One region of the Pseudomonas edsoni genome, then DNA from elsewhere that is predicted to be linked to it. Evidence: predicted binding sites of a transcription regulator. Region 1 holds the regulator's gene; each other region holds the start of a gene.

Region 1 (7,827 bases):
CTGCTGGTGGCGGGCCCGGTCCGCGCGATGTTGTCGCGGTTTGGACGTCTGGCAGTGCCGAATTTGCACGTTTTGGCTTATCAGGAAATTCCTGACAACAAGCAAGTGACTATTGTCGCGACAGTAGGGCCCAACGGCTGAGGTAGTGGGTTATGCAAGTTAAGCGTTTTTTCGCCGCCGATATGCGTCAGGCCATGAAACTGGTACGTGATGAGCTGGGCGCCGATGCCGCGATTATCGGAAACCGTCGTATTGCCGGCGGTGTCGAGCTGACGGCTGCCCTGGATTACACCCCCTCGGCGCTGGCGCCGCGTGTGCCGAACATGGAGCTCGAAGACGAGCTGCGCAAGACGGCCTCGCGGATTGTCTCGGCCCAGGCTGAATTGAGCATGCGTGGCGACAGCGATGCCAGCACCAACCGCCAGTTGTTCGCCGGCCTGCCGCTGACCGCTGCCGAGCCGCTGGTTGAACCGACCTTCAAAGAACCGCCACGTCCTGCAGCGCCGGCCCCGGCTGCCGCAGTCGACCAGCGCGTGTTCGACTCGATGCGCTTTGAACTCAACGGCCTGCGTGAGCTGCTCGAAGTGCAGCTGGGCTCGCTGGCGTGGAACCAGTTGCAAGGCAGCAAGCCGCAACAAGCCAACCTGTGGCGTCGCCTGCAACGCATTGGTCTGTCTGGCCCGTTGTCCCGCGACCTGCTGGCGCTGACCGCCGAAGTTGAAGAACCACGCCAGGCCTGGCGCATGTTGCTGGCGCACCTGGCACGCATGATCGTCACCCCGGAAATCGAACCCCTGGAAGAGGGCGGTGTGATTGCCATGGTCGGCCCGGCCGGCATGGGCAAGACCACCACCCTGGCCAAGCTGGCAGCGCGTTATGTGCTCAAGTACGGCGCGCAGAATATCGCGCTGGTGAGCATGGACAGCTACCGCATTGGCGCCCAGGAGCAGCTCAAGACCCTGGGCCGCATCCTCAATGTGACAGTGACCCACGTTGACCCGGGCCAGTCGCTGGCCAATGCCCTCGATCCGCTGCTGCGCAAGCGCGTGGTGCTGATCGACACCGCCGGCCTGCAAGCCAGTGACCCGGCGCTGCGCATGCAGCTCGAAAGCCTGGCCGGGCGCGGCATCAAGTCAAAAAATTACCTGGTGCTTGCAACCACCAGCCAGAAACAGGTTCTTACCGCTGCATATCACAGCTACAAGCGTTGCGGCCTGGCCGGTTGCATCCTCACCAAGCTCGATGAAACCGCGAGCCTGGGTGAAGTGCTGAGCCTGGCCATCAGTCATGAATTACCGGTCGCCTACCTGACCGACGGGCCGCGGATCCCGGATGATCTCCATCTGCCGCGCCGTCATCAGTTGGTCAGCCGTGCTGTCAGCGTGCAAATGCAAGAAGAGCCTAGCGAGGAAGCGATGGCCGATATGTTCGCCGACCTTTACCACAACCCCGCCAAACGGGTCGGTTAAGGCCAGGATGAACACCATGAAATGTATCTACATCGATGGTCTGCAAGCGATTCACGCGGCCAAGCCATGTAGCCTGCGTCTAAGCAAGACAAGGTAAAGAAATAAAATGGGCAGCATGCATCCCGTACAGGTGATCGCGGTGACCGGCGGCAAAGGTGGCGTCGGGAAAACTAACGTGTCAGTGAATTTGTCCCTGGCCCTGGCAGAGCTTGGCCGTCGCGTCATGCTGCTGGATGCTGACCTGGGCCTGGCGAACGTCGACGTTCTGCTGGGGCTGACACCCAAACACACCCTTGCCGATGTGATCGAGGGCCGCTGCGAGCTGCGCGATGTGCTGCTGCAAGGCCCCGGTGGCATTCGCATCGTGCCGGCCGCCTCGGGCACCCAGAGCATGGTGCACCTGAGCCCGGCGCAGCACGCCGGCCTGATCCAGGCGTTCAGCGATATCGGCGATAACCTCGACGTGCTGGTGATCGACACCGCCGCCGGCATCGGCGAGTCCGTGGTCAGCTTCGTGCGCGCCGCCCAGGAAGTGCTGCTGGTGGTCTGCGACGAACCCACCTCGATCACCGACGCCTATGCGCTGATCAAACTGCTTAACCGTGACTACGGCATGAACCGCTTCCGCGTGCTGGCCAACATGGCCCAAAGCCCGCAGGAAGGGCGCAACCTGTTCGCCAAGTTGACCAAGGTCACGGATCGCTTCCTGGATGTCGCCTTACAATATGTAGGCGCAGTTCCCTATGACGAGTGTGTACGCAAGGCTGTGCAAAAGCAGCGTGCGGTCTACGAAGCGTTCCCTCGTTCGAAGTGCGCACTGGCGTTCAAGGCTATTGCCCAGAAGGTCGATACTTGGCCGTTGCCCGCCAACCCTCGGGGGCATCTGGAGTTTTTCGTCGAGCGATTGGTGCATCAGACGAGCGCAGGACCGGTGCTATGACATCCAGCGGCTACAACCTTTACAAAAAGTCGGCACGTGACAGCCAGGGCGAATTGATCGAGCGCTATGCGCCCCTGGTCAAGCGCATTGCCTATCACTTGCTGGCACGCCTGCCGGCCAGCGTGCAGGTCGAAGACCTGATCCAGGCCGGCATGATCGGTCTGCTCGAAGTGTCGACCAAATACGACGCGAGCAAAGGCGCGAGTTTCGAGACGTATGCGGGTATCCGTATCCGTGGCGCGATGCTCGATGAAGTGCGTAAAGGGGATTGGGCGCCGCGTTCGGTACACCGCAATACGCGCATGGTCAGTGACGCAATTCGCGCAATTGAAGCAAAAACCGGTCGTGACGCTAAAGATCATGAAGTTGCGGCCGAACTCCAATTGAGTCTCGACGATTACTACGGGATTTTGAACGATACCTTGGGCAGCCGCCTGTTCAGTTTCGACGACCTGTTGCAGGACGGCGAACACGAAGGGCTGCACGAGGACGGCGCGAGTGCTCATCTCGAACCGTCACGCGACCTGGAGGACGAACGTTTCCAGGGTGCGCTGGCGGAAGCGATTGCCAATTTGCCGGAGCGTGAGCGACTGGTGTTGGCGCTGTACTACGACGAAGAGCTGAACCTCAAGGAAATCGGTGAGGTCCTGGGGGTCAGCGAATCGCGTGTCAGCCAGTTGCACAGCCAGTGCGCAGCCCGCTTGCGGGGGCGATTGGGAGAGTGGCGCGCGCGCTGACAGGCAGTGTGGGGACACTGCAGACGCTACCGCGAAGGCTTCATGCCTTCGCGGGTTCGTACCGTGGTGCCCTGGGCAGTCCTTTTTGTGTAGCGCCTGTTGATTGAAATGGCGCGTCCAGGTGCTGGGCGCGTTTAAGACTGCTTGGAGGTCGAATTGGACAAGAACATGAAAATCCTCATCGTTGATGACTTCTCAACGATGCGGCGGATCATAAAAAACCTGTTGCGTGACCTTGGGTTCACCAACACGGTCGAGGCGGATGACGGCATTACGGCGATTCCGATCCTCAACAGCGGGAGCATCGACTTTCTGGTAACCGACTGGAACATGCCGGGCATGACCGGTATCGACTTGCTGCGTCACGTGCGCGCCGATGAAAAACTGCGCAGCCTGCCTGTGTTGATGGTGACCGCCGAAGCCAAGCGTGAGCAGATCATCGAAGCCGCCCAAGCCGGGGTAAACGGCTACGTGGTCAAGCCATTCACTGCACTGGCCTTGAAAGAGAAGATCGAAAAAATCTTCGAACGCATCGGTCATTGATGCTGCCACGGGGGAGCTATGGAGCATAAAGAAACGTCACAGGGCGACTTTGAGTCGACCCTGAAAAAGCATGCTCACCAGTTGGTCGAAAGCCTTGAAAAAGGCCAGTTCGGCGACGCGGTGCAGTTAATCCATGAGCTTAACCAGACCCGTGACCGCGGCCTGTACCAGGAAGTGGGCAAGCTCACACGCGAGCTGCACAGTGCGATCGTCAATTTTCAGATTGACCCGCACATGCCCCAGGCCGAAGAAATTTCGCAAATCACCGATGCCACCGAACGCCTGTCCTATGTGGTCAGGCTGACTGAGGCGGCGGCCAACCGCACCATGGACCTGGTGGAAAACGCCACGCCGCTGGTCAATGGCATGGCCACCGAAGCTCAGGCGCTCAGCGTTGACTGGGGCCGCTTCATGCGTCGTGAAGTGGGGGCTGAAGAGTTTCGTGAGTTGGCGCGTCGGGTTGACGCTTTTCTGTCACGCAGCGAGCAGGAAAACCGCACGGTTTCCAGCAACCTCAATGACATTCTGCTGGCCCAGGATTACCAGGACCTCACCGGTCAGGTGATCAAGCGCGTGACCCAATTGGTCACCGAAGTGGAAAGCAACCTGCTCAAACTGGTGCTCATGGCCGGCCAGGTAGACCGTTTTGCCGGCATCGAACATGACCGCGAAGCGATCCTCTCGGAAAAAGATCCACAAAAACATCTCGCCAAGGGTGAAGGTCCGCAGATTCATGCCGATAAACGTGAAGACGTTATGTCAGGTCAGGATGACGTAGATGACCTGTTATCCAGTTTAGGCTTCTAAGGAGCACCCACATGAGCTTCGGCGCCGATGAAGAAATCCTTCAGGATTTCCTTGTAGAGGCCGGCGAAATTTTAGAGCAACTGTCCGAGCAACTGGTCGAGCTGGAAAGCCGACCGGATGATGCGAACCTGCTCAATGCAATTTTTCGCGGTTTTCACACTGTAAAAGGGGGCGCCGGCTTCCTCCAGCTCCATGAGCTGGTGGAGTGCTGTCACATCGCCGAGAACGTGTTCGACATCCTGCGCAAGGGTGAGCGGCACGTCGACTCGGAACTGATGGACGTGATTCTCGAAGCACTGGATGCGGTCAACGGCATGTTCAGCGAAGTGCGCGAACGTGCACCGATCACTGCGGCCACGCCGGAACTGCTGGCGGCCCTGGCACGCCTGGCAGAACCGGCCACGTCGGCGGCACCTGTGGCAGCGGCGCCTGAGCCGGCTGTCGAGGCTGAGCCGGATGTGACCGACAGCGAGTTCGAGCAGTTGCTCAACTCCCTCAGTGCGGTGAAGGCCGAAGCTGAAGCACCGCAAGCGCCCATTGCGCCTGCGGCGCCGACCAGCGAAGACATTACCGACGCCGAGTTCGAGTCCCTGCTTGACCAGTTGCATGGCAAGGGCCAGTTTGCCGCCGACGCCGTGGCACCTGCCGCTGCGCCGCAGGCACCAGCGGCGTCTGCCAACACCGACATTACCGACGACGAATTCGAAGCGTTGCTCGACCAGTTGCATGGCAAGGGCACCTTTGCGGCCGAAGCCTTGCCGGAAGTCGCGGCCACCGCCGCCGCACCTGCTGCCACGGCAGCACCGGCTGGCGACGGGCTGATCTCCGATCACGAATTCGAAGCCTTGCTGGATGAATTGCACGGCAAAGGCAAGTTCACCGAAGTGGCCCCGGCCGCCGCGGCGACTGCCACCCCGGTAGCCGCGAAACCTGCCCCAGCCAAAGCCGCCGCACCGGCCGCCGCCAAACCCGCTCCGGCCCCCGCAGCCGCCCCGGCGCCTGCACGGGCTGCCGCGGCGCCAGTGGCCGAGAAGCCTGCCAGTGAAGCCGAAACCACCGTACGGGTTGATACCGCACGCCTGGACGACATCATGAACATGGTCGGCGAACTGGTGCTGGTGCGTAACCGTCTGGTGCGCCTGGGCCTGAACAGCGGCGATGAAGCCATGCAAAAGGCCGTGTCGAACCTCGACGTGGTCACCGCTGACTTGCAGACCGCCGTGATGAAAACGCGGATGCAGCCGATCAAGAAAGTCTTCGGCCGCTTCCCACGCCTGGTTCGCGACCTGGCTCGTCAGCTCAAGAAAGAAATCAACCTGGAACTGGTGGGTGAAGAAACCGACCTCGACAAAAACCTGGTCGAGGCCCTGGCCGACCCGCTGGTCCACTTGGTGCGCAACGCCGTCGACCACGGCGTCGAAACGCCGGAAGAGCGCGAAGCCGCGGGCAAGTCCCGCAATGGCAAGGTGATTCTGGCGGCCGAGCAAGAAGGCGACCATATCCTGCTGTCGATCACCGATGACGGCAAAGGCATGGACCCGACGATTCTGCGCAATATCGCGGTCAAGCGTGGCGTGATGGACAAGGACGCCGCCGACCGCCTGACCGACACCGAGTGCTACAACCTGATCTTCGCCCCGGGCTTCTCGACCAAGACCGAGATTTCCGACGTGTCCGGCCGTGGCGTGGGCATGGACGTGGTGAAGACCAAGATCAGCCAGCTCAATGGTTCGATCAATATCTACTCGACCAAGGGCCAAGGCTCGAAGATCGTCATCAAGGTGCCGTTGACCCTGGCGATCATGCCAACCCTGATGGTGATGCTGGGCAACCAGGCGTTCGCCTTCCCGCTGGTCAACGTCAACGAGATCTTCCACCTCGACCTGTCGCGCACCAACGTGGTGGACGGCCAGGAAGTGGTGATCGTGCGCGACAAGGCATTGCCCCTGTTCTACCTCAAGCGCTGGCTGGTGGCTTCGGCCAAGCATGAAGAGCAGCGCGAAGGCCATGTGGTGATCTTGTCCGTGGGCACCCAGCGCATCGGCTTTGTTGTCGATCAACTGGTTGGCCAGGAAGAAGTGGTCATCAAGCCTTTGGGCAAAATGCTGCAGGGAACCCCGGGCATGTCGGGTGCGACCATCACCGGTGACGGTCGGATCGCGCTGATTCTCGATGTTCCGAGCATGCTCAAGCGTTACGCCGCACGGCGTATTTGATTCTGGTGGGGCAGGGCGGTAATGCCCGCCCCGCCTAACGGAGTGTTTATGGCAGTCAAGGTCCTGGTGGTGGACGATTCGGGTTTCTTCCGCCGCCGCGTCTCGGAAATTCTTTCCGCCGATCCAACGATTCAGGTGGTCGGCACGGCCACCAACGGCAAAGAAGCGATTGATCAAGCCATTGCGTTGAAGCCGGACGTGATCACCATGGACTACGAGATGCCGATGATGGATGGCATCACGGCTGTTCGGCACATCATGCAGCGCTGCCCGACTCCGGTGTTGATGTTCTCCTCGCTGACGCACGAAGGCGCCCGGGTCACCCTGGATGCGCTGGACGCGGGTGCCGTGGACTTCCTGCCGAAGAATTTCGAAGACATCTCGCGCAACCCCGAGAAGGTCAAGCAGATGCTGTGCGAGAAGGTGCACAGCATTTCGCGCAGTAACCGTCGCAGCTTGTTCAGTGCGCCGGCGCCGGCGCCGGTGGCAGCGCCTGCTGCGCCGACGTCGTCATTCGCGCGCCCGGCCCCTGCGCCCGTGGCACGCCCTGCGGCGCCGCCGGTGCGCGCCGCTGCACCGAGCGCGCATTCGCCTGCGCCCAAGCGCAAAGCCTACAAGCTTGTCGCTATCGGCACCTCTACCGGCGGCCCGGTGGCCTTGCAGCGGGTCTTGACCCAACTGCCGGCCAACTTCCCTGCGCCGATCGTGCTGATCCAGCACATGCCCGCGGCTTTTACCAAAGCGTTCGCCGAGCGCCTGGACAAGCTGTGCCGCATCAGCGTCAAGGAAGCCGAGGATGGCGACATCCTGCGTCCTGGCCTGGCGCTGCTGGCCCCGGGTGGCAAGCAGATGATGGTCGATGGCCGTGGCGCGATCAAAATCCTGCCGGGGGACGAGCGCCTCAACTACAAGCCGTGCGTGGACATCACCTTCGGCTCGGCGGCCAAGTCCTACGGCGACAAAGTTCTGGCGGTGGTGCTCACCGGCATGGGCGCCGACGGCCGTGAAGGCGCACGCCTGCTCAAGCAGGGCGGCAGCGCCATTTGGGCCCAGGACGAAGCCAGTTGCGTGATTTATGGCATGCCCATGGCCATCGTCAAGGCTGACCTGGCCGA
Region 2 (7,827 bases), 2.4 Mb from region 1:
GGCAGCAAACGCTCGCATCCCGAGGAACTGGTGCCGGGCACTCTGCGCGTGGTCTCGCTGCGCATGGATTATCTGCCAGGCGACACCCAAATGGCGCAGTTGCTGGCCAAGCCAGAAAAAGCCTACATCTCCCGTTACGCCCTTGGCCGCGATTACCACAAGCTCATCCGCAAGCGCGTGCAGCAACTGGCCGATCGCATTCAGGCCCAGATCGGCCCGTTTGGCTTTCGCGCGTTTGTCGACAGCGCGCCGGTGCTGGAAAAAGCCATCGCCGAGCAGGCCGGTCTCGGCTGGATCGGCAAAAACACCCTGGTGCTCAATCGCAAGGCCGGCAGCTATTTCTTCCTGAGCGAGCTGTTTGTCGATTTGCCACTGCCGGTAGATCCGCCTCACGCCACCGAGCACTGCGGCCGCTGCACCGCTTGCCTGGACATCTGCCCCACCAACGCGTTTGTCGGCCCCTATGTACTGGACGCGCGACGCTGCATTTCCTACCTCACCATCGAGCTCAAAAGCTCAATTCCTGAAGACCTGCGCCCGCTGATCGGCAATCGCGTGTTCGGTTGCGATGACTGTCAGATCGTTTGCCCGTGGAATCGTTTCGCCCGACCTACCGCCGAAGGCGATTTCAAGCCTCGGCACAACCTGGACAACGCCGAGCTGGCCGAACTGTTTATGTGGGACGAGGATAAATTCCTCAGCAGCACCGAAGGTTCGCCGCTACGCCGCGCCGGTTATGAACGCTGGCTGCGCAACCTGGCCGTTGGGCTGGGCAATGCGCCGTCGAGCATTCCAGTGCTGGAAGCTTTAAAGGCGCGCCGAGATTACCCATCGGACTTGGTGCGCGAACATGTCGAGTGGGCGCTCAACCAGCACGCTGCACGCTAGTGCACGTCGTCGTTGTAGACGAACTTGGGCATTTCCCAGTGAAAACGGATGGCCAGCAGGCGCAACAGAAAGCCGCTGAACAAGGTCAGCAGGATCGCTTGTTCGCTGGGCAGCTGCAGATAAAGGCACAGCATGTAGAACCAGGCGGCAAGGAACGACACGCTGGCGTACAGCTCACGGCGGAAGATCAGCGGGATGTCGTTGCAGAAAATATCCCGCAGGATGCCGCCGAATACGCCAGTAATCACCCCGCTGACTGACGCCACCAACATGCCGTGGCCCATTTCCAGGGCGGTCATGCAGCCGATCAAAGTGAACGCCACCAGGCCCACGGCGTCCAGCGCCAGGAACAGTGACCGCAGATGGCGCATCAACGGTGCGATAAAGATCGTCACCAACGCAGCGATGGAGGTCAACACCAGGTATTCCGGGTGTTTGACCCAGGTCAGCGGGTAATGCCCAAGCAATACATCGCGTACCGAACCACCGCCCAATGCCGTGACGCAGGCAATCAGCACCACCCCAAACCAGTCCATGCCCCGCCGCCCGGCGGACAGCGCGCCGGTCATGGCTTCGGCGGTGATGGCGATGAGGTAGAGCATCAACAGCATGATGGCGATCCTTGCAATGAGGCGCGCAGTCTAATCATTTGGTGATGGCACCAAAAGGGGGCGCCAGGCGAAAGACCGCGTCGCGCCCTTCGCGAGCAAGCCCGCTCCCACATTTAACCGAGTTCCACCTTTGGAATGCAGTCGAATGTGGGAGCGGGCTTGCTCGCGAAGGCGCCGGGCCAGGCGCCACAGATTCAGGCCTTGATGAAATGCTTGCGGTAATGCTGCAACTCAGCAATCGACTCGCGAATATCATCCAACGCCAAATGGGTGCTGCCCTTATGGAAGCTGTCTTTGACCTCTGGCGCCCAGCGTGCGGCCAGCTCTTTCAAGGTGGACACATCCAGGTTGCGGTAGTGGAAGTAGCTTTCCAGCGCTTTCATGTGCGTATAAAGGAAGCGACGATCCTGGCAGATGCTGTTGCCGCAGATCGGTGACTTGCCCTTGGGCACCCATTTTTCAAGGAAGGCGATGGTTTCAGCTTCGGCGTCGCGCATGCTGATGCGGCTGTCACGCACGCGCTGGGTCAGGCCGGAGTTGCCGTGGGTGCGCGTATTCCACTCATCCATGGTGGCGAGGACGGCGTCGCTGTGGTGAATGGCGATCACCGGACCTTCGGCCAAGGTGTTGAGGTTGCTGTCGGTGACAATCGTCGCCATCTCGATGATGACGTCGGTGTCGGGGTTCAGACCGGTCATTTCCAGATCGATCCAAATCAGGTTCTGTGGGTTTTGCATGGCTTGATTCTCTTGGCACCTTGGCGTAGCTGCGCAGTTTAGCAGGCAGGGGCGTGCTAGACTCGCGACCGTTTTACCTAACTTTTGCATTATCGACACGGAACACCCATGGCCAAACGCCAGCTCAATCGTCGCCAAAACTGGCGCATCGAAAAGATCCAAGGTGAGCGCGCTGCTCGCGCCGCCAAACGTGAATCCTCCGCCGTAGAGGCGCTCGAGGGCGGCGACCTGGGCCCCGAACAGACGGGTCTGGTGATCGCGCACTTTGGTGTGCAGGTCGAAGTCGAGGCGCTGGAAGGCGAACTCGCAGGCTCTGTTTCCCGCTGCCACTTGCGCGCCAACCTGCCTGCGCTGGTGACCGGCGACAAGGTCGTGTGGCGCGCCGGCAACCAGGGGATCGGCGTGATCGTCGCCCAGTTGCCGCGCACCACCGAATTGCGCCGCCCTGACAGCCGCGGCCAGCTCAAGCCGGTGGCCGCCAACGTCGACATGATCGTGATCGTGTTCGCGCCGCTGCCCGAGCCGCATGCCAACCTGATCGACCGCTACCTGGTCGCGGCCGAGCATGCCGGCATTCGCCCGCTGTTGCTGCTGAACAAATTCGACCTGATCGACGAGCAGAACGCCCCGGCGCTCAACGCGTTGCTGGCGGTCTACCGCACGCTGGGTTACCCGGTGCTGGAAGTCTCGGCGCATCACGGCAATGGCATGGAACAGCTGCAACAGCAGTTGGACGGGCGCATCAGTGTGTTCGTCGGCCAGTCGGGCGTGGGCAAGTCGTCGCTGGTCAACAGCTTGTTGCCGGAAGTCGACACCCGTGTCGGCCCGCTGTCGGAACTGTCCGGCCAGGGCACCCACACCACCACCACCGCGCGGTTGTTCCACTTCCCGGGCGGCGGTGAGCTGATCGACTCCCCGGGTATTCGTGAATTTGGCTTGGGCCACGTCAGCCGCAGCGATGTGGAAGCGGGCTTCATCGAGTTCAACGACCTGATCGGCACCTGCCGCTTCCGCGACTGCAAACACGACCGCGAGCCCGGTTGTGCACTGCTCAAGGCGCTGGAAGACGGTCGCGTTCAGCAGCAGCGCATGAACAGCTACCGGTCGATTATTGCAAGCTTGCCCGAGAGCAGTTACTAAACCGTTGTGGCGAGCCCGCTCGCCACAATCGCTCTGTTACGACCCAGGCGCCGTAGGATCTTTCACCCCACCATCATCAAACAGGTTCAGCTTCTGCCGCAGCTCGTGGGCCGGCAGCGGCTCCTGCCCTGGCGGAATCGCGTTCGGGTCGGCCGGCACTTCGCCCGGTGCGCCCTCGCCTTGGGTCGGTGCTGCCGGCGCTGCGCCCTGATCGCCTTCGATCGCACGCTGGGCCTTTTTGGTCAGCACGACAATATCAATCCGACGGTTGATCGGGTTGAACGGATCTTTAGGATCAAATAGCTGCGACGACGCAAAACCCACCACACGTGCCACTTGCGGGTCCGGGTAGCTGCCCGCGACCAGCGCACGGCGGGCGGCGTTGGCGCGGTTGGCCGAGAGTTCCCAGTTGCCGAAGTCACCCTGGCCCGCATACGGCTTGGCGTCGGTGTGGCCGCTGATGCTGATCTTGTTCGGCACCGCCTTGATGGTGTCAGCCATGGCCAGCAGGATGTCTTCAAAATAGGGTTTCAGGCGCGCGCTGCCAGAGTCGAACATCGGCCGGTTGGCGGCGTCGGTGATCTGGATGCGCAAGCCTTCCGGCGTGATTTCGAAAGAAATCTGATCCTTGAATTTCAGCAGCTGCGGATTCTCTTCAACCTTGGTCTGCAGTTCCTGCAGCAACAATTCCAGACGTTCCTGCTCGACCTGCTCGGCCATGGCCTCGACGGTATCGCGCTCGATTGGAATGTTTTCCTGCGGCGATTCGGTCTTGACCTCCGGGTTGATGGTGCGCTCGGGCGCCAGCTGCGGCGAGCCGCCCAGGTCGATGACAAACGGTGTTCCGCTTTCCGAAAAGCCAATCGGGTCTTTGAAGTAACCGGCGATGGCGATCTTCTGTTCGGGCGTGGCGGTGGACATCAGCCACAGCACCAGGAAGAACGCCATCATCGCCGTCGCAAAGTCGGCGAAGGCGATTTTCCAGGCGCCGCCATGGTGCCCCGCAGCGAAGCGCTTGACGCGCTTGATGATTATCGGCTGGTTGTTTTCCATGACTTAGCGACCGCGAACCGCTTGTTCCAGCTCGGCAAAACTTGGGCGATGTTTCGGGTACAGCACCTTGCGCCCGAACTCCACCGCCAGCGATGGCGGCATGCCGGACGCCGAAGCCACCAGGCAGGCCTTGATCGCTTCGTACAAATTCACTTCTTCCTTGGCATCATGGGCCAGGGAGGTCGCCAGAGGGCCGAAGAAACCATAGGCCGCGAGAATACCGAAGAAGGTACCCACCAGGGCCGCGCCCACGTGCATGCCGATGGCCTTCTGGTCGCCTTCGCCCAGGGACGCCATGGTCACCACGATGCCGAGTACCGCCGCGACGATACCGAAACCGGGCATGCCGTCGGCGATGCCGGTCACGGCGTGGGATGGGTGTTCCAGCTCTTCTTTGAGGCTGAACAACTCCATGTCGAACAAGCCTTCCAGCTCGTGCGGCGCCATGTTGCCGGAGGACATGATGCGCAGGTAGTCGCAGATGTAGGCGGTCATGCGCTCGTCTTTGAGCACCGCCGGGTACTTGGCGAAAATCGGGCTGGCGGCGGCGTCTTCAATGTCGCCTTCGATAGCCATCATGCCTTCGCGGCGACTCTTGTTGAGGATCTCGTAGATCAGCCCCAGCACTTCCAAATAAAAGGTGTGGGAGAAGCGCGAGCTGAACATGCCCAGCGACTTCTTGATCACGTGCATGGTCATGTAGCCGGGGTTGGCCTGCAGGAATGCGCCAAACGCGGCACCGCCGATGATCAACACTTCGAAGGGCTGGATCAGCGCAGCAATTTTACCGTGGGACAGGACGTACCCACCGAGCACACTTGCGATGACGACGATGATGCCGATAATTTTAGCCATAGGAGATTGGTACTTGCGCCGTCGGGTTCATGGACATATTGGGTGAAGCTGAAAACTCTTGTTCTACTTATCGGCAAAACTGCGCCAGACTATAGCCCGTTAAGGCGAAAAGCCAATTCGGCCCGTTCCGGGCGTGTAGAACGCAAGTGATGATCGCGCCCCAATCATGGCTAATGAAACGACAGCTCCAACGACAAAACCCACTACCCTCGCGGCTTGGATAAAGCGCCTGGACGATGTGCTGCTGCCTGTTCCTCAGGCTAGTCACGAACGCGTGTGCAAGGCCATCCGCGATAGCCGTAGTTCTTTACGGGATATTGCCGAGCTGATGCAACACAGCCCGGCGCTGGTGCTCAGCGTGATGCGCGAGGCTAACGGCCAGGCCCATGGCAGCCTGTCGGGGCCGGCGGAAAACCTCGAAGTGGCGCTCAACCGCCTCGGCCTCAAACGCGCCGAGGAGTTGCTGGCGCGCCTGCCCTCGGTGCCGGAAAAAGACATTCCGGTGGCCCTGCGCCAACTGCTGCTGGTGAGCCAGCACGCCTCCCAGCAAGCCAACGGTTTGTTCGCCAGCCGCCTCGCGCGGTTGTGGCAAGACATTCATTGGGGCAGCCTGCTGTTTCTGTCGCCGCTGTGGCCGATGGCCGTCGCGTACCCCAAGCTTCTGGAAGAATGGGAACTGCGGGTGATCCACAAAGGCCAGTCGGCACACAAGGTCGAACAGGCACTGTTCGGTGTGCGCCTGCTGGACTTGTGCCGCGGTTTGACCGAAGCCTGGCACCTGCCGATCTGGGTCTCCCAAGGCTACAACATGCTGCTGACTGAACAGCGCTTGCTGGTCAAGGCGCTGCGCATCGCCCGTGAAGACGACGCGCTGCGCCAACAGCAATTGCTCGACGCCGAACCCAACCTGCGCCGCTGGCTGAACCAGCCGGCCAACACTGTGCTGCTGGCCAACGGCCTGGCGATGTCCGCGCAGGAATCCTGGACTTGCCCGCACACCGAGCGCTGGCAGTACCTCACGGCGCTGTACCTGCAAGAGCCGCTGAGTGACGTGCAGCAACAGGTTCACCAGCAAGCGGTGACCAGCGCTCGCACAACCTTGATGCCTGACCTCTGGCACCCGGCGTTGTCGCTGATCTGGCCGTGGCATGTGCAGAAAATCCATCGCGGCCTGTTGCCGGCGCCGCCGCCCACTGCCGAGGCACTCGCCGTGTGGCGCAAGCGTTGCACCGAGCTGCTGGTCGAACCGAGCCGTTTTGCCAATGCCATGCACCTGACCAACTGCGCCCGAGAAGCCCTGGTCGCCAGTGGCATGCAGCGCGTCTTGTTGTTCATGGCGGACCGCGCCCTGAGCACCTTGCGCGTTCACCAGGCTGACGGCTTGCCCAGGGACGCGGCGAACCTGAGCCTGGACGTGGTCAACAGCACGCTGCTGCAGCGCCTGCTGGAAAAGTCTGCCCAGATACGCCTCACGCCAGACAACCACGCACAGTTCTCGGCCTTGCTGCCGCCGATCCTGCGCCGCCTGTTCAATGGCGAACACCTGTTGCTGCGTTCGTTGAGCTGCAACGGCAAGGTCGTGATGCTGATGGTCGCCGATCAGGGCGGTGGCCCCTTCTCGGAAACCACCGTGCAGGCCTTCGGCAAAACCGCTCAATGCATCGAGAAAGCGCTGCACAGCTTTACCAACCGCAGCGCTTGATGCTTGCGCTACAATCGCCCTCTTTTATCGCCAACAATTGTGCCCAGGAGACCTCACATGCCTGACTTCTCTGGCTTGCCGCTGGTGATCGAGTCCAGCGACCTGCTCGGTCAACTGGATGCCGAACACCTGATTCTGGTGGACCTCACCAGTGCTGCCCGCTACGCCGAAGGGCATATCCCCGGCGCGCATTTCGTTGACCCCAAGCGCACCCAACTGGGCCAGACGCCCGCACCCGGTTTGCTGCCGCACAAGGCCGACCTCGAAAAATTGTTCGGCGAACTGGGCCACACCCCGGATGCCACCTACGTGGTCTACGACGACGAAGGCGGCGGCTGGGCCGGGCGCTTCATCTGGTTGCTCGACGTGATCGGCCACCAGAAATACCACTACCTGGACGGCGGCCTGCTGGCATGGCTGGACGGTCAGCATCCGCTATCCACCGAGGTGCCCGCCCCTGTCGGCGGGCCGGTGAGCCTGACCTTGCACGACGGCCCTACCGCCACCCGCGAATACCTGCAAAGCCGACTTGGCGCGGCCGACCTGGGTATCTGGGACGCACGCGGCCCCCTGGAATACTCCGGCGAGAAAGTGCTCGCAGCCAAGGGCGGACACATCCCCGGCGCGGTGAACTTCGAATGGACCACCGGCATGGACAAGGCGCGCAGCCTGCGTATCCGCCGCGACATGCCGCAGATTCTGGAAGACCTCGGGTTGACCAAAGACAAAGAAATCATCACCCACTGCCAGACTCACCACCGCTCTGGCTTCACCTACCTGGTGGCCAAGGCGCTCGGTTATCCGCGAGTCAAAGGTTATGCCGGTTCCTGGGGCGAATGGG
Region 3 (7,827 bases), 1.2 Mb from region 1:
GGTGCTCGCGCAGCCGCTCATTGGGGCTTTGCAGCAAGTATTCGATAAAGGAGCGCTGGCCCCAGCAGACAAATGCCGCCGCCAGGGAATGGCTGGCGACATTGGCGATGGCGTCAACCGCGGCGGTGACGTCGCCGCCCAGGCCACCCAGCGCTTTGGGCACGCCGATACGTAAGACATTGGACTCTGCCAGCCTTGGCAGCACTTCCTGTGGATCGCAACTGCCCACATCCAGGGCCTGCGCTTGAACATCGAGCCAACGGCTCAAGATTGGGTCAAGCATTCATGTTTCTCCTTGTTACAGCAGGTGGACCATCGCCGACGCATGCGCGCTTCAGCTTGCCGGTTTTTCCCAACGGTATTGCGCCAGCTCCGGGTTCAGCGGTGTACGGGCAAACACGTTAGCGAAGTTGCACAGGGTTGCCAGGCTCACGCCCAAAATAACTTCCAGGGCCTGGCCTTCGGAATAACCGGCAGCACGGAACGCCTGGAAGCCTGCATCGCTGACATCACCGCGCGTGGCGATCACTTCGCGCGTAAAGGCGGCGAGTGTCTCATAGCGGGCATTGGGCAGTTCGCCGCGCTGGCGCAGCGCATCAATCACGTCTTCAGGCAGCTTGGCCTTGTTGCGCGCCACGGCGGTGTGGCCGGCAACGCAAAAATCACAGCCGTGGGTGGTGGCGGCAATCAGCTGCACCACTTCGCGGTCGGCCAGGCTCAATTCTGCCTTGGCGTTGAGGCCCGAAACCGTGATGTAGGTTTCCAGCGCAGCCGGTGCATTGGCCAATACGGCGAGCAGATTAGGGATGAAACCCGAGGCCTTCAGGGCGTTTTCGAGGAAGGGTTTGGCGGCTTCCGGCGCGGTTTCGGGGGTGAGCAACGGTACACGGGACATGGAGTGGTCTCCTGATGGATTCGTGTATCCAGTCTGTTGGTTATAAAAAATCGCCTCAATAGGCTAAAGTAGCGATTACTTGCTCTTGAGTCTTTCCGTTAGATGAATTCGTCCAGTGCACTTGTCGATTGGTTATTAAACAGCCTCGAACTCAACACCAGTCTGTTCCATGTCGGCCGCTATTGCGGTGACTGGCATGCGAGCACGCAAGGGCTGGCAAGGGCGAGCTTTCACCTGATCGTTCAGGGCCAATGCTGGCTGCATATCGACGGCGAATCCACCCCTCTGCAGCTGAACAATGGCGACGCGGTGTTTCTGTTGCGCGATTTGGCCTATCGCCTGTCCGGCGAGGCCACGGCCGCCGGCGCGCAGGAGTGCCCGCGCCGGCCAATGCTGCCGCTGGACAGCCTGGCCAGCGATGGCGTGGGCCTGGTCTGCGGGTTCTTTCACTTTCATTCGGGCTTGTCGGCCATGATCGTCGACACCCTGCCCGCCTGGATCATCCTGCGTGCCGGCGACCCGTCCCTAATCGCCGCACGCAACCTGTTCGAACTGATCCTGCAAGAATGCGAGCGCACACCGGCGCCCTCTTCGGCCTTGCTGGAACGTCTTTGCCACCTGCTGTTTCTGTACGTGCTGCGTCAACAGGTCATCGATAACCCCGAATTGGGCGGCCTTGCCGCACTGGGCCGGCAACCGGCGTTCGCCAACCTGCTGGAACAGTTGATCGCGCACCCCGCTGATGCCTGGACGCTGGAAAGCATGGCCGCCTGCACCGGGCTATCGCGTTCGGCGTTTTTCAAGCGCTTCAACGAGTTGTGCGGGCAGTCGCCGGGGCAAGTGCTGTTGATGATGCGCATGCGCCACGCTTGCCAACTGTTCAAGCAAGACCAGACCGTGGCGGATGTGGCGCTGGCCGTGGGTTATCAATCGGTGGCGGCGTTTACCCGAGCGTTTTACAAGGTCACCGGGCAGCAACCCGGCGCCTATCGCAAGGCTCAAGCCTGACGTTGCAACCCATTGCCCGGCCGCGCGCACAGCTCCACCAGCCAATCGACCAATACCCGCACCCGGGGTGACAGCTGGCGGTGCGGCGGGTACAGCGCCGTCAGCGCTAATCGCGGCGGCTTGATCGCCCCCAGCACCTCCACCAGGCTGCCGGCCTGCAGTTGCTGCATGACGTGGTAATAAGGCGTTTGCACCAGGCCATAGCCCGCTTCGCAGGCGGCGAGGTAACCATCGGCACTGTTGACGGCAACCTGCTTGGGCAGGTCCACCAGGCGCAGCGCCTGCCCTACTTGAAACTCCAGGCCATAGCGCTTGCCACTGCTGCTGGAGAAGTATTCCACGACCTGGTGGCCGGCCAGCGCTTCAAGGTTGGCGGGCACGCCGAAACGCTGCAGGTACGCGGGGCTGGCACAGGTCACCTGATCCATCATTGCCAGCGGACGCGCCACCAGCGAGTCGTCCAGCGCCAGGCCACCGCGCAGCACGCAGTCCACACCCTCGCGAATCAGGTCGACCGGGCGGTCGTTGAGGCCGATTTCCAGGTCGATGTTCGGGTAGCGAGCGGAAAATTCCGGCAGCGCGGGTATGACCAGAAATCGGCCGATGCCCGAGGGCATATCGACGCGTAATGTGCCACGCGGGCTGCCTCGGGTAGCGAACACCGCTTCGGTCTCTTCAAGGTCTGCCAGCAAGCTGACGCAGCGCTGGTAGTACGCGGCGCCATCCAGCGTCGGGCTGACTTGCCGGGTGGTGCGCTGCAGCAACTGCACGCCCAGGTGCGCTTCCAGTTGCTTGATCAGGATAGTGACCGAGGCGCGTGGCAGTTCCAGGCTGTCGGCGGCCTTGGCAAAGCCACCCAGTTCGACGATTCGGGTAAACACCCGCATGGCGTTAAATCGGTCCAAAGCCAGGCTCTCCCGTGGCATTGTTTAGAAAATCCTAATAGTGATAGCGGTTTTAGCCGCTTTATCCCTCAGTTGTCGAGGAGAACAATGGGGCCTTTCCCTTCCAAGGAGTTCTCCCGATGCATACTCGCCAACTCGGCAAAAACGGCCCTCACGTCTGCGCCATCGGCCTGGGCTGCATGGGCATGACTGATTTCTACACCACCGGCACCGATACCCAGGAAGCGATTGCAACCTTGCACCGCGCCCTGGAGTTGGGCGTCACGTTGCTCGACACCGCCGACATGTATGGCCCGCACACCAATGAGGCACTGATCGGCAAAGCCATCGCCGGCAAACGCGACCAAGTGTTTCTGGCGAGCAAATTCGGCTTTGTGCGTGACCCGGCCAACCCGTCGGCACGCGGTGTGAATGGCCGCCCCGAGTACATTCGCGAGGCCATTGACGGCACTTTGAAACGTCTGGGCATCGAAACGCTGGACCTGTATTACCAGCACCGCGTTGATCCCGACGTGGCAATCGAAGAAAGCGTCGGCGCGATGGCCGAGCTGGTCAAGCAAGGCAAGGTGCGTTACCTGGGCCTGAGTGAAGCCTCCGCGGCCAGCCTGGAGCGCGCGCACAAGGTGCACCCGATCAGCGCCCTGCAAAGTGAATATTCGCTGTGGAGCCGCGACCAGGAAGACAACGGTTGCCTGGCCGCCTGCCAGCGCCTGGGCATCGCCTTTGTGCCTTACAGCCCGCTGGGGCGCGGGTTTCTCACCGGCGCGCTGAAAAGTCCGGAGGATTTCGCCGCCGACGACTACCGCCGCTCCAGCCCGCGCTTTCAAGGTGAGAACTTTGCCAAAAACCTGCTGCTGGTGGAGCAAGTGAAAGCGCTGGCTGCGCAAAAAGGCGTGACAGCCGGGCAATTGGCGCTGGCCTGGGTGCTGGCGCAGGGTGATTACCTGATCCCGATTCCGGGCACCAAGCAGCGCAAATACCTGGAAGAAAACGTGGCGGCCCTGGACATCAGCTTGAGCCCTGCCGAATTGGCGGCGCTGACGTCGATCTTTCCGGCGGGCGCTACCGCGGGTTTGCGCTACACCGAAGCGTCAATGGGCCTGGTGAATAAATAGCCTGTGTGGTCAGGGCGTACCCACTGACGGTGCGCGCTGACTTTTCTTGCACGATGGTACCTCAAGCTCCTCCTTGCCAAGCCGATAGCCCGATGAAGCTCTAACACAGCCGCGTCGATAATAAACGCTTCGTAAGGACGACCTCATGCCCCCACTGCGCTCCATCCAAACTCGCTACACCCTGTTTCTGGTGCTGTTCGTCCTGGTGTTATTTGTGTTGACGGTGGTGGGGATCGGCCAGTTGGTCGCGCCCAAGCTGCGGCACACTGAAGAACAGGTGGTGCTCAACCGCATCGCGGAAGTAGCCGAACAGATTCAGGGCGAACTGAACAAGGTTCAGGCCCAGCAACGCAGCATCACCCAGACCATCCCCCTGCTCGACAGCGATGCCATCGACAAAGTCCTGCCCGGCCTGGTGGACCAGTACGGCGAGCTGAAAGTCTTCGGCGGCGGCATCTGGCCATTGCCGAATCAGCGCACGCCGGGGCGCAACAAGCACAGCACGTTCTGGCACCGCGATGCGTCGGGCAAGCTGGCAGTCAATACCTTCTGGAACAGCGACGCGGCGCCCAATTACTACGACCAGAGCTGGTACAAAGGCGGTCTCGCCTCACCGCGTGGCCAGTGCGCCTGGGCGGCGGCTTACAAAGACGACGCCAGCCAGGAGCCGCGCACCAACTGCGCCATGGCCATCCAGCGCGACGGTGCCGCCTACGGCGTTGCCACCATTGACGTGACCCTGGGTTTCTTCAATGACCTGGTGGCCAGCAAAGAGAAAGACATCGGCGGGCAGATGCTGATCGTCGAGGGCGACGGCAAGATCATCAGCAACAGCACGCGCATCAGCGGCCCGGTGGTGTTGAAAAACATCAGCGAATTGGCTGGCACCTCGGCGTTTGCCGCTCAGGTCAGCAAGGCCCTCGCCCACCGCGACCAGGCCCAGCGCGCCGAATTCGACAACCAGGGCGTGGCCAGCACCTTTTACATGCGCCCGATCGAGGGCACGCCGTGGTTCCTGGCTACCGCCCTGCCGACCTCGCTGATCACCGCTCAGCGTGATGATGTGCTCGGCAGCCTGGCCCTGTTGCAAATTCCCATGGTGTTGCTGCTGGTGCTGCTGGCGTTCTATGCCATCCGCCAACTGGTGCAGCGCATGAAGTCGCTGAGCATCAATATCGACGCGCTGTCTGCCGGCGATGCCGACCTGACACGCCGCATCACCATCCGTGCCGAAGATGAAATGGGTGCTATCGGCCATTCGGTCAACCGCTTCATCATCTATCTGCAAAACATGATCGGTGAAGTGACCCTGGCCACGGGCGCCATGTCGACGGGGCTTGAACAATTGCAGCAGACCTCGGCGCACACCAACCGGATTCTGGTGCGGCATGCCTCGGAGACCGATCAAACGGTCACGGCCATCACCGAAATGAGCTCCACTGCCGACACCGTGGCGCAGAACGCCGCTGAAACCGCCTCCTTCACCCAGCGCGCCAACGAACACGCGGACCGCTCACGGGTGGTGGTCGGAGAAGCGTCCACCAGCGTCAGCGCGTTGATCGGCGAAGTGGCCAGCGCCACCCACACCGTGGAAAACATGCGCCAGGACGCTGCTCGCATCACCGAAACCCTTGGCGTGATCGGCGCAATTGCCGGCCAGACCAACCTTCTGGCGTTGAACGCTGCGATTGAAGCGGCGCGGGCCGGTGAGCAAGGCCGTGGTTTTGCGGTGGTGGCCGACGAAGTCCGGGCGCTGGCGGCACGCACCCAGGCCAGCACCTCGCAGATCAACGAAATGCTCGCACGCCTGACCACCGGGGTCAGTTCGTCGGTGACCGCCATGGAAAACACCCAGGCCAGTTGCCAGTCGGCCGCGGATGCAACCGCGCGAGTCAACACGGGCCTGGACGAGATGGCCGGCTCGGTCAGCCATATCAACAACCTCAGCACTCAAATCGCCACTGCCGCCGAGCAGCAAAGCGCGGTGACCGAGGAGATCAACCGCAGCATGGTGCAGATCCGACATATGGTCGAAGAACTGGTGGAAAGTGGCCACGCCACTGAAACCAATACACAAAGCCTGCTGGACGCCAATGGCCGAGTGATTGCGTTGATGAGTCGCTTCAAGGTGCGCTGATAAATGCATGAAACACTCCCGTGCAAAACACGGGAGTGCGACTATTCTGACAGCTCCTAGTGCAAAGTCTCGCCACACAGGAGGTGTGTCATGCACGCTGTCGAGCATTCGAGCCGCTTGGAGCGGATCATTCAGGAACGGTTTATCGAATCCCCCATTGATGTCGTTTACGACTACGTGACCCAGCCTGACCGCTGGCACGAGTGGCACCCCACTTCCCTCAGTGCCGACACCGGCACCACCGGCTCACTCCCGGCCGGCACCCGCTTTACCGAAGTCATCGACCTGCTGGGTGTGCGTGTGCCCATGAGTTATCGCGTGCAAATCGCCCGCCATCCAACTGAATTCAAGACTGTGTTCACTTCCCTGGCCGTGGACGGCGCCATTCACTATTTCTTGCAGCCCCATCGCGGTGGCACGCTGTTCAAGCGCGTATTGACCTACGAAACCGAGCTGCAACTGGCTACCTTGCATGAGCGCATGGTCGAGCTGTCCGACATTGCCCTGGACCAGCTCAAGCATCGGCTGGAAAACGCGCCCTTCGTATAATTTGGAAACATTACTGGCACCTTCTTCGACCTGTAGACGCTGGCTTGCCTGCGATGACGTCGTCATGATCGCCCCCCATTCCGACGACGTCCCCTTGCTCACGAGACCCGCATGAAAAACCCACTGCGACTGGCCCTGCTTTCAGCCCTGCTCACCTCCAGCCTGGCCCAGGCTGCCGAGCTGATCCCTATCGACGTACACCGCGACGCCAACTGCGGCTGCTGCAAAAAGTGGATCAGTCACCTGCAAAGCAACGGGTTCAAGGTCAACGACCATGTCGAAGCCGACATGAGTGCCGTCAAGCTGCGCCTGGGCGTGGCACCGCGCCTGGGCTCGTGCCACACCGCCGTGATCGACGGCAAATTCGTCGAAGGCCATGTGCCCGCCGAACAGGTGCTGGCGTTGCGCAAGCGCGACGACTTGCTCGGCATCGCGGCGCCGGGCATGCCCATGGGGTCACCGGGCATGGAGATGGGCGGCAAAAGCGACGGCTATCAGGTCATCGGCCTGACCCGTGAAGGCAAAGACGTGGTGGTGGCCGACTACCCGGCCCATTGAGTCGTGCTCACCGGTTACCTGGGCCTTTTCTTCGCCGCCTTCGGGGCCGCCACGCTGTTGCCGTTGCAATCGGAAGCAGTGCTGGTGGGCCTGTTGATCAGCGGCCATTACAGCCTGTGGTGGCTGCTCGCGCTTGCCACCGTTGGCAACGTATTGGGCTCGGTGGTGAATTGGTGGCTGGGGCGCTCGGTCGAGCGTTTCAAGGGACGGCGCTGGTTTCCGGTCAGCCCGCGGCACCTGGAAAAGGCCCGCGCGCACTACCAGCGCTGGGGGCATTGGTCGTTGTTGCTCAGTTGGCTGCCGATTATCGGCGACCCGCTGACCCTGGTGGCCGGCGTCATGCGTGAGCCGTTCTGGCGCTTCCTGCTGCTGGTCAGCGTGGCCAAGGGCGCGCGATACGCGGTGCTGGCGCTCGTGACGCTGAGCCAGCTCACGCACCGGTAGCGCGGGACCACTGGTCGACACTGTCAAATCTGACAGCTAGACGCGAGCCCGGTCGGGCCCTTAATTTCCTATGCATACGCACGGTTATGCGGGCATTCCCCGTAGGAATCTTCTGTTTATCCGCGCGGTTGAGCTGTGCCTATCGGCAGTTCCAAGGGGTTAATCCTCGATTAATCGCTTGCCGACAGCATCCGATTTTCACTGCGGAGCCCACCA
Region 4 (7,827 bases), 360 kb from region 1:
TCCCGCCCCTTTGGGGTCGAAGTAACGTTGCAGGCGCTCCTGAGACAAACCGCGGCCCAAGGCCAGGCTGTCGTACTCACCGGTCTTGCAATTGGTGAGCATGGTGCCGGACAAGTCAGTGGCGACAATCTGCGCCCCGGCCTTCAACTGGCCCATGTTAGTGCGCTCGAACTCGTCGATGGACATCGAGATCGAGTACGGTTCCTGCCCCGAGGAGCAAGCGGCCGACCAGATACGCAAGCGCTGGCCCGGACTGGCCTTGATGGCCTCCGGCAGCACTTTGTTCTTGAGCACTTCGAAGGGGTAGGTATCCCGAAACCACAGGGTTTCGTTGGTGGTCATGGCATCCACCACCATTTCCTTGAGCCCACTGCGCGGCTGGCCCTGAATGCGCTGGACCAACTCGCCCAGGGACTTGATGCCCTGCTGCTCCATCAGTTTGTTGAGACGGCTGGATACCAGGTACTGCTTGTTTTCACCGAGCAATATGCCACAGGCTTTTTCCAGGAAGACCCGGAACTGTTCGAAATCCAAATTACCCGTAGACAATGATACCGCCTCTTAAATCGTGTGACCGCCAGGGGAACTCCCCTTAGCCGTGATCTGCTGCCTTGATCCGGTCGACTACCCGGGATGCCAGGTCATCAGGGCGGAATTTGGCCAGAAAGTCATCGGCACCGACCTTCTTGACCATCGCCTGATTGAATACGCCCGACAACGAAGTATGCAGGATGATATGCAGTTTTTGCATGCGTGGATCGTTGCGTATCTCGGCCGTGAGCGTGTAGCCATCCATTTCCGGCATCTCGATGTCGGAGATCATCATCAAAAATTCTTCTTCCGGCTTCTTGCCTTCGTCCACCAGCTTGCGCAGGTAATCCAGGGCCTGGCGACCATCGTTGAGGGCCACCACTTCCACGCCGACGGTTTGCAGGCAACGGCTCACCTGTTTGCGCGCAACCGAGGAATCGTCCACGGTCAGCACGCGCAGCGAGATTGCCTTGTGCGCCGTTTCGGCGTCGACGACGCCCACCGAAATCGATTCGGAGGTCGGTGCCACTTCCGCGAGGATCTTCTCCACGTCGATGATTTCCACCAACTGGTTATCGACCCGAGTCACCGCCGTCAGGTAGTGATCGCGCCCCGTGCCCTTGGGCGGCGGGTGGATTTCTTCCCAGTTCATGTTGACGATGCGTTCCACCGAGCGCACCAGGAAACCCTGGGTCTTGGTGTTGTATTCGGTAATGATCACGAACGGGTTCTGGCGGTCCTGCAGCCCCGCAGAGCCGGTGGCCAAGGCCAGGTCAAGAATGGGGATGGTCGCACCACGGATGTTGGCCACGCCACACACCACCGGACTGGACTTGGGCATGATCGTCAGCTTGGGACACTGCAACACTTCCCGCACTTTAAACACGTTGATGCCATACAGCTGCTTGCCGTCCAGGCGAAAAAGCAACAACTCCAGGCGATTCTGCCCTACCAGCTGTGTGCGCTGGTTTACTGAATCCATTACTCCTGCCATGCCCAGACTCCTACGCAAAAACCTTAGGGGTACGACGCGTACCCAACACTAAACGGCACGAGCTTTGCTATTTATTGATTTATGAACCTTAAAACGACAGTTTCCCGACGCATCCCACGCTACCGCAGAGTTGTCTGCGTCTGGCTGGCATTGCTTGCCTTGGGCGCAGGCACCACGGCCCGTGCAGATAATGTCACCTTGCCTGATCTCCTTATCGGCGTCACTCAAGGCTTTCTTGAATTCACTGTAGAAGATTATCTGGCGACCACGCAGGCGCCGGGGCGTTATGAAATTCAGGTGAACCCGCTGGACCCGCGCCTGCGCATGCCCATGTGCGACAAGGAATTGACAGCCACGCTGGAAAGCCCCGCCCAGCCCATCGGCCGCGTGACGGTCAAAGTGCGCTGCGACGGCGCCTCGCCCTGGACCGTGTTCGTCCCGGCGCAGGTCAAACTGTTTCGTGATGTAGTGGTTGTCACACGCCCGCTCAAACGGACGGGCATCATCGGGTTTGAAGACGTTGCGCTGCGTGAACGGGATATCAGCTCGATCAATCAGGGTTATCTCACCTCGGTGGACCAGGCCGTCGGGCAAAAACTTACCCGACCAATGGTCACCGACCAAGTGATTACGCTGGTGCATCTGGAACAGGCCGAGGTGATTCGCAAGGGCGACCAGGTGGTGATTTCCGCCAGCAGTGGCGGGCTGACGGTAAAGATGCCGGGCGAGGCGCTGTCCAATGGCGGCATGAGCGAACAGATTCGGGTCAAAAACCTCAATTCCAATCGCGTGATCAAGGCACAGGTGATGGCGCCAGGCCAAGTCGAGGTCGCTTTATAGATCACTGGTATCAAGCGCCAGCTTTTCCTACACTGTGCGTTGGATGTCGACCTGTACAGGTTTATTGTCAATCGAGCCTAAAGTTTGTCCGGGTATGGCCGAAAACATGGCAAGCGTCCAAATACCCAGAGGTTTTTTTATCATGGTCATCGATTTCAGTCGTTTGAATAACACCCCGGCATTGCCCGGCAATACGCGCACCAGCGGTGCCAAGGACAGCGTAGAAGCCAAGGCCCAGCCAGCGCCCGCCAAGACCGAACAGGCCGGCGCCAGCCAGAGCGGGGAATCGGTTCACCTGAGCAATGAGGCTCAACAGTTGCAAAAGGTCACTGACTCGCTGCGCGACCAGCCGGTTGTCAATAAAGCCCGTGTGGCCGAGTTGAAACAGGCCATCGCCGATGGCAGCTATAAAGTCGACAGCAACCGTGTAGCCAGCAAGCTGCTCAACTTCGAAGCCGAGCGCTAGGCAAAGGCCTGCGCAGGGCTTTTGGACGCTTAAAACCCAAGGCCAGCCATGCACCACGACGAACATTTGCTTCAACTGATCATTGATGATCTGGCGCCGACGCAACATCTGCTCGAGCTGCTAAAGGAAGAATCCCTGGCCCTGTATGGCCGGGACATGCGCTTGCTGGAAGAAATCCTGGCGCGCAAGCAGTCGCTGATTGTGCTGCTTGAACAGCATGGCAAAAAGCGTAGCGAAATTCTTGTCAGCCTGGGCCTCCCGGCTGATCACGACGGCCTCGCACAACTGGCCAGCCACTCTTCGGTGGGCGATCAGTTGCTGGCGCAGAGCACCGCACTTAATCAATTGCTTGCCCAGTGCCAGGAAGCCAACCTGCTCAACGGTCAGTCGATCCAGCTGCAGCAAGCGACGACTGCCAACCAGTTGCGCATACTTCACGGCGGAGAACCCCCGGCGCTGTACAACGCCCAGGGTTCCACCTCGCGCCTGGTCAAGCCAAGCACCCGCAGCCAAGCCTGACAGTGGTTTACAGCGCGCCCTATCCAAGGCGCGCTACATGCTGGCAAAATGCCGGTTCTTGCGTGTAGTCGTATTTTGTCTGGAGATGGAAGAACCGTGTTCAACGCCCTTAATGCGGAAGATGCTCCGCAGCCACCCAAGGTGCTCACCACGCCTCTGGAAATCGCCAGCACATTGCGGATGCTGCAAGAAAGCCATGATCCACTGATCATTACATTCCATGAACGCAGCCAGCGCTTTCAGAGCTACCTGGTGGACGTTGACCGGGACAGCAAGACGCTGATCCTGGACGAAATGATTCCGCGTGACGGTGAACGCTACCTCGAGAATGGCGAACCTTTCCGCATCGAAGGCTTCCACGATGGCGTACGCGTCGCCTGGGAAAGCAACGGCACACTGACCATCAGTGAAAAAGACGGCCACCGCATCTACACCGGCAGCATGCCCGACGAGGTGGTCTACCACCAACGCCGCAATGCCTTTCGCGCGGCGTTGAAGCTGGCACAACTGGTCAGCATCGAATTGGGCGGCGAGAAGCTCAAGGCGCCGATCAGCGGCAAGCTCCTGGACATTTCCGCCACCGGCTGCAAATTGCGCTTTGAAGGCGACATTTCCGAGCGCCTGCAACTGGGCCAGGTCTATGACCGTTTTATTGCCGCCCTGCCCTTTGGCAGCATGACCACCTCTGTCGAGCTGCGTTACCTGCACTTCGAAGACAAGATCAACACCACCTTCGCCGGTGTGCGCTTTCACAACATGAGCGGACTGGTGCAGCGCCAGGTGGAGCGGTTTGTGTACCAACTGCAGCGCGAAGCGCGACGCTTTGACAAGGACGACGATCTTTAAGCGTTAATGATTACGGCAAAAAAAACGGGCAGATCCTGATGGGATCTGCCCGTTTTTGCATTCAGGGGCGCGCCCTGCTCAAATCGTGAGGATGCTCCTCCGGCCCCAGAGGTTCCGGCGGGCCTTCGAAGGCTGGCTCGTCTGCGGGCGGCTGTGGATCAGCGTCAGGCTCAGGATCGGGCACGGTAGTCTGCATTTGCTCCTGCACCACCGCCTCATCTACCCGGGGATCCAGGCATGCCACCAGCGGCGAGCTGGACATGCTGTCAGGCATCGCCACGTGGTGCAGCGGCGCATCGTCCACTTGGTGCAGGTTGGTCACCGCCTTCGGCCGGATACGCCACACCAGAATCAACGCACACAGGCTGAAAAACGCATACAACATATGGCTGCCGAAGAGCTTCATGACCACGCCCGCCAGCAACGGTCCGACACTGGCGCCGATGCCGTAGGTGACCAGCAACATCGCGGTCAACGACACCCGCCGATCGCCCTCGACGTGGTCATTGGAAAACGCCACCGCCAACGGATAAAGGCAGAACTGCACCAGGGAACACAAGAACCCGGCCACGAACAGCACTTCCAAAGGCACCTTGGTCAGCAGCGCCAGCGGCAACGCTGCCACTGCCAGGCACAAGGCAAAACACCGAATCAGCAAGGCGCGGTCATAACGGTCCGACAGCCAGCCCAAAGGCCACTGCACCACCAGCCCGGCGAAAATGCAGCTACCCATGAACAGACCCACTTGCTCGGTAGTCAGGCCTTGCTGCGAAGCATAGAGCGGCGCCAGACCATAGAACGAACCGACGATCAGCCCCGCGCCCAATACGGTACTAAGTGACTGAGGCACGCGCTTTATAAAGAAGCGCGGCTCCATTGGCGCAGGATGCAAAGGCGCCGGGTGAATGCGCCGGGTCATGGCGACAGGCACCAGGCACAGGGCGAAGCACAGCGCGACCAACATCAGCAGCTCGAGGCCGAGCTCCGGGTGCATCACCAGGATCAGTTGACCCAGCACCAGCCCGAGGTAGGAGGCAATCATATAGCCGCTGAACACCACGCCACGCTGCTTGGCGTCCGCCTGCTCGTTGAGCCAGCTCTCGATGACCATGTACTGGCACATCATCCCCAGGCCCACGATCATCCGCAGTACGATCCAGGCGGGCAGCCAGTTGATCAGGCCATGGCCCAAAACGGCCGCCCCGACAATCCCGGCGCAGGTGGCATAGGCGCGAATGTGCCCGACGCGAGCGATCAGGCGGTGCCCGATCTTGCCGCCCAGCACCAGGCCAAAGTAGTTAGCCGCCATCAGCGCACCCACCCACAGGCTGTCGACGTGGTCGGCTGCCAGGCGCAAGGCAAGGTAGGTGCTGAGCAGGCCGGACCCGATCAACATCATCAAGGAGGCGAAATAAAGGGCTCGAAAAGATTTCCAGATCTGGCGCATCGGCGTTCCGAGCGGCTCCTTGCAGTGAGAGTCAGGGCTATCGGCATGATAGTCCGGGGTTGCCGGGTCCGGACAGGCGATATCGGCTGTATCCGGGGAATATTTTGCATATGGCTCAGACGCTGCCTGGCCGTGTGCAAGGTACACAGTTTGCGATAAATACACCGCGCACCTGCTGTGAACCCTCAACGGCGGCAAGGTTCGACCGGTGTTCACCAAGCGCGCACAAAAAAGCCCCGCCAGAGCGCTCTGGGCGGGGCTTTTTCACAGGTGCTGAATCTGGTGTCCCAGGGCCGGTTCGAACGGCCAACCTTCCCCTTAGGAGGGGGATGCTCTATCCAATTGAGCTACTGGGACAAATGACAGCCACCGGACCAGGGGCGCGGCGACGGACGGCGTGCATGTTAACGGCCGAGGTAGGTTTTGTCATGTCGTCCGTTGGCTTTTTGCGCGTAGGCCTGTCCTTGTTCTGCAGAGCGCCGTCTGAGTCCGTAAAACCGGGGGATTCGTCTCCGTCGTGCAAAATGCACTCCCCCAAAATGCCAGCATTGCAAATTGCAACCTTACGGGCCATTAAAGTAGACTTAAGGCACTGATTTTATTGAAATAATAGTTTGGCACGAGACCTGCAATACTTCTCCTACAAAACCTAATCGGCCACGGCGTTAAGCGGAGAACATGACCATGAACAGTGCCCTTCTGTTAGCCCTCAACACCGTAGCCCTCGCTGCACTGGTGACCTTCCATTTTCAATCGACTGGCAGCAATGATCCTGCACAGATCAGCCAGGCGGTGCCGCACCACTTGCAACAACGCCCACAATTGGCGGTGATGACGCCCAACGCACAATCGCCGGTACACCTGACCCAGGGCAGTCAGGCCGCGCCAGCATCTGAACACTGGGTTTTCTGAGGGATCGTGAATGACTAAATCTGCCTGGCTGTTTTTATGCCTGACCGTTGCAACCGGCATCGCAGGCCTTGGCGCCGACGCCCAAGATGCGCAAACCACTGCTTTTGTTGCTGCCGGTGTATGTGCAAGCCTCCTGCTGCTGACGCTCATCGTGGGCCGCAGAATCAAATTCGACCCCGTCTTGCGCTGATCCTTCCCTCCTGCTTATCCCCCTACCTTATGTCGCCTCGTGCTAGAAAATCGGCAAATTGCCACTAGTCTTAAACACGAGGGCAAAAGGCCATATTGCTATAGGATGTGCGGCCTCAAACCCCGTCGCGGCCTGGACTTGCGAGAAGTTCCTTTGCGGAATTACTCATTGAAAAGTTTTCAAACCAGTCCGCAAAAATGCAAATGAGTGCTGGCATAAAGCCTTTAGGCAGTTCAATATTTGTCACAGAATTGACGCCAAGGAAATGTCAAATCTGAGGCATGATGCGGCCTCTTTGCAATTCGGGTTGAACTTTGGTCGTGAGCCTTGTCTTAACACTCATCTTGCGGCCAATTCCAAAAACCGCTCCCCTGAACTAACCGGTTAAATATATGCGCCCATTGAAACAGGCAATTTATTCCAGCCGTACGGCTGACAAGTTCGTCGTACGTCTGCCAGACGGAATGCGGGAACGCATTGCCGAGGTGGCTCGCAATCATCACCGCAGTATGAACTCCGAAATCATCGCGCGCCTGGAACAGAGCCTTATTCAGGAAGGTGCGCTGGGCGAAGAGTTGAGCATGCGCCTGGACAGCCCCGAGCTGTCACTGCACGAACGCGAACTGCTGCAGCGTTTTCGTCAGCTCTCCCACCGCCAGCAAAATGCTCTCGTCTCGCTTATTGCGCACGACGTCGAGGCGGCCGCAGAAGCCAATTGATCTGCAGTTGAAAGCCGAAGCCAGCCATGTGCTGGCTTTTTTTTGCCTGCGATTTGATAAAAGGAATGCCGAGAACAGACGGTAAAGCGGGAGCAGAGGTGCTCCCGCCGAGGGGGATCAGAGCAGAAAGATCGTCGCCAGGCCCAGGAAGATGAAGAAGCCGCCGCTGTCGGTCATGGCAGTGATCATCACACTGGCACCCATCGCCGGATCACGCCCAAGGCGCGCCAGGGTCATGGGGATCAACACCCCCATCAACGCCGCCAGTAGCAGGTTGAGGGTCATCGCGGCGGTCATCACAACGCCAAGCGACCAACTGCCATACAGCAAGTAAGCCACCACGCCGATCACGCCACCCCACAC

What was found. Region 1 encodes FliA, which starts transcription of late flagellar genes. Its sites were predicted from a motif close to CTAAAGTTTNNNNNNNNNNNGCCGNTAA; they were not measured.
Region 2: the regulator FliA is predicted to act here: its motif matches at 5,352-5,379, upstream of motA (flagellar motor stator protein MotA).
Region 3: the regulator FliA is predicted to act here: its motif matches at 3,984-4,011, upstream of C4J83_RS16265 (methyl-accepting chemotaxis protein).
Region 4: the regulator FliA is predicted to act here: its motif matches at 2,443-2,470, upstream of flgM (flagellar biosynthesis anti-sigma factor FlgM).

What each region holds. Positions count from the first base shown of each region.
Region 1 is NZ_CP027762.1:4,672,105-4,679,931, reverse strand. Features, by position in the region: gene flhA (flagellar biosynthesis protein FlhA) at 1-141, shown strand, start outside; gene flhF (flagellar biosynthesis GTPase FlhF) at 153-1,469, shown strand; gene fleN (flagellar synthesis regulator FleN) at 1,576-2,409, shown strand; gene fliA (RNA polymerase sigma factor FliA) at 2,406-3,146, shown strand; gene C4J83_RS21580 (chemotaxis response regulator CheY) at 3,315-3,689, shown strand; gene C4J83_RS21575 (protein phosphatase CheZ) at 3,708-4,496, shown strand; gene C4J83_RS21570 (chemotaxis protein CheA) at 4,508-6,712, shown strand; gene C4J83_RS21565 (protein-glutamate methylesterase/protein-glutamine glutaminase) at 6,761-7,827, shown strand, end outside.
Region 2 is NZ_CP027762.1:581,743-589,569, reverse strand. Features, by position in the region: gene queG (tRNA epoxyqueuosine(34) reductase QueG) at 1-888, shown strand, start outside; gene C4J83_RS02550 (trimeric intracellular cation channel family protein) at 885-1,502, opposite strand; gene orn (oligoribonuclease) at 1,694-2,236, opposite strand; gene rsgA (small ribosomal subunit biogenesis GTPase RsgA) at 2,345-3,376, shown strand; gene motB (flagellar motor protein MotB) at 3,413-4,429, opposite strand; gene motA (flagellar motor stator protein MotA) at 4,433-5,284, opposite strand; gene C4J83_RS02525 (HDOD domain-containing protein) at 5,451-6,986, shown strand; gene C4J83_RS02520 (rhodanese-like domain-containing protein) at 7,044-7,827, shown strand, end outside.
Region 3 is NZ_CP027762.1:3,482,904-3,490,730, forward strand. Features, by position in the region: gene C4J83_RS16240 (acyl-CoA dehydrogenase family protein) at 1-283, opposite strand, end outside; gene C4J83_RS16245 (carboxymuconolactone decarboxylase family protein) at 335-895, opposite strand; gene C4J83_RS16250 (AraC family transcriptional regulator) at 998-1,903, shown strand; gene C4J83_RS16255 (LysR family transcriptional regulator) at 1,894-2,808, opposite strand; gene C4J83_RS16260 (aldo/keto reductase) at 2,928-3,923, shown strand; gene C4J83_RS16265 (methyl-accepting chemotaxis protein) at 4,069-6,060, shown strand; gene C4J83_RS16270 (SRPBCC family protein) at 6,151-6,609, shown strand; gene C4J83_RS16275 (DUF411 domain-containing protein) at 6,721-7,167, shown strand; gene C4J83_RS16280 (YqaA family protein) at 7,171-7,611, shown strand; gene C4J83_RS16285 (alpha/beta fold hydrolase) at 7,827-7,827, shown strand, end outside.
Region 4 is NZ_CP027762.1:5,031,000-5,038,826, forward strand. Features, by position in the region: gene cheR (protein-glutamate O-methyltransferase CheR) at 1-549, opposite strand, end outside; gene C4J83_RS23225 (chemotaxis protein CheV) at 593-1,525, opposite strand; gene flgA (flagellar basal body P-ring formation chaperone FlgA) at 1,607-2,365, shown strand; gene flgM (flagellar biosynthesis anti-sigma factor FlgM) at 2,508-2,831, shown strand; gene C4J83_RS23240 (flagella synthesis protein FlgN) at 2,880-3,350, shown strand; gene C4J83_RS23245 (flagellar brake protein) at 3,447-4,196, shown strand; gene C4J83_RS23250 (MFS transporter) at 4,258-5,643, opposite strand; tRNA gene C4J83_RS23255 (tRNA-Arg) at 5,924-6,000, opposite strand; gene C4J83_RS23265 (hypothetical protein) at 6,328-6,555, shown strand; gene C4J83_RS23270 (PA3371 family protein) at 6,566-6,745, shown strand; gene C4J83_RS23275 (Arc family DNA-binding protein) at 7,138-7,464, shown strand; gene mgtE (magnesium transporter) at 7,582-7,827, opposite strand, start outside.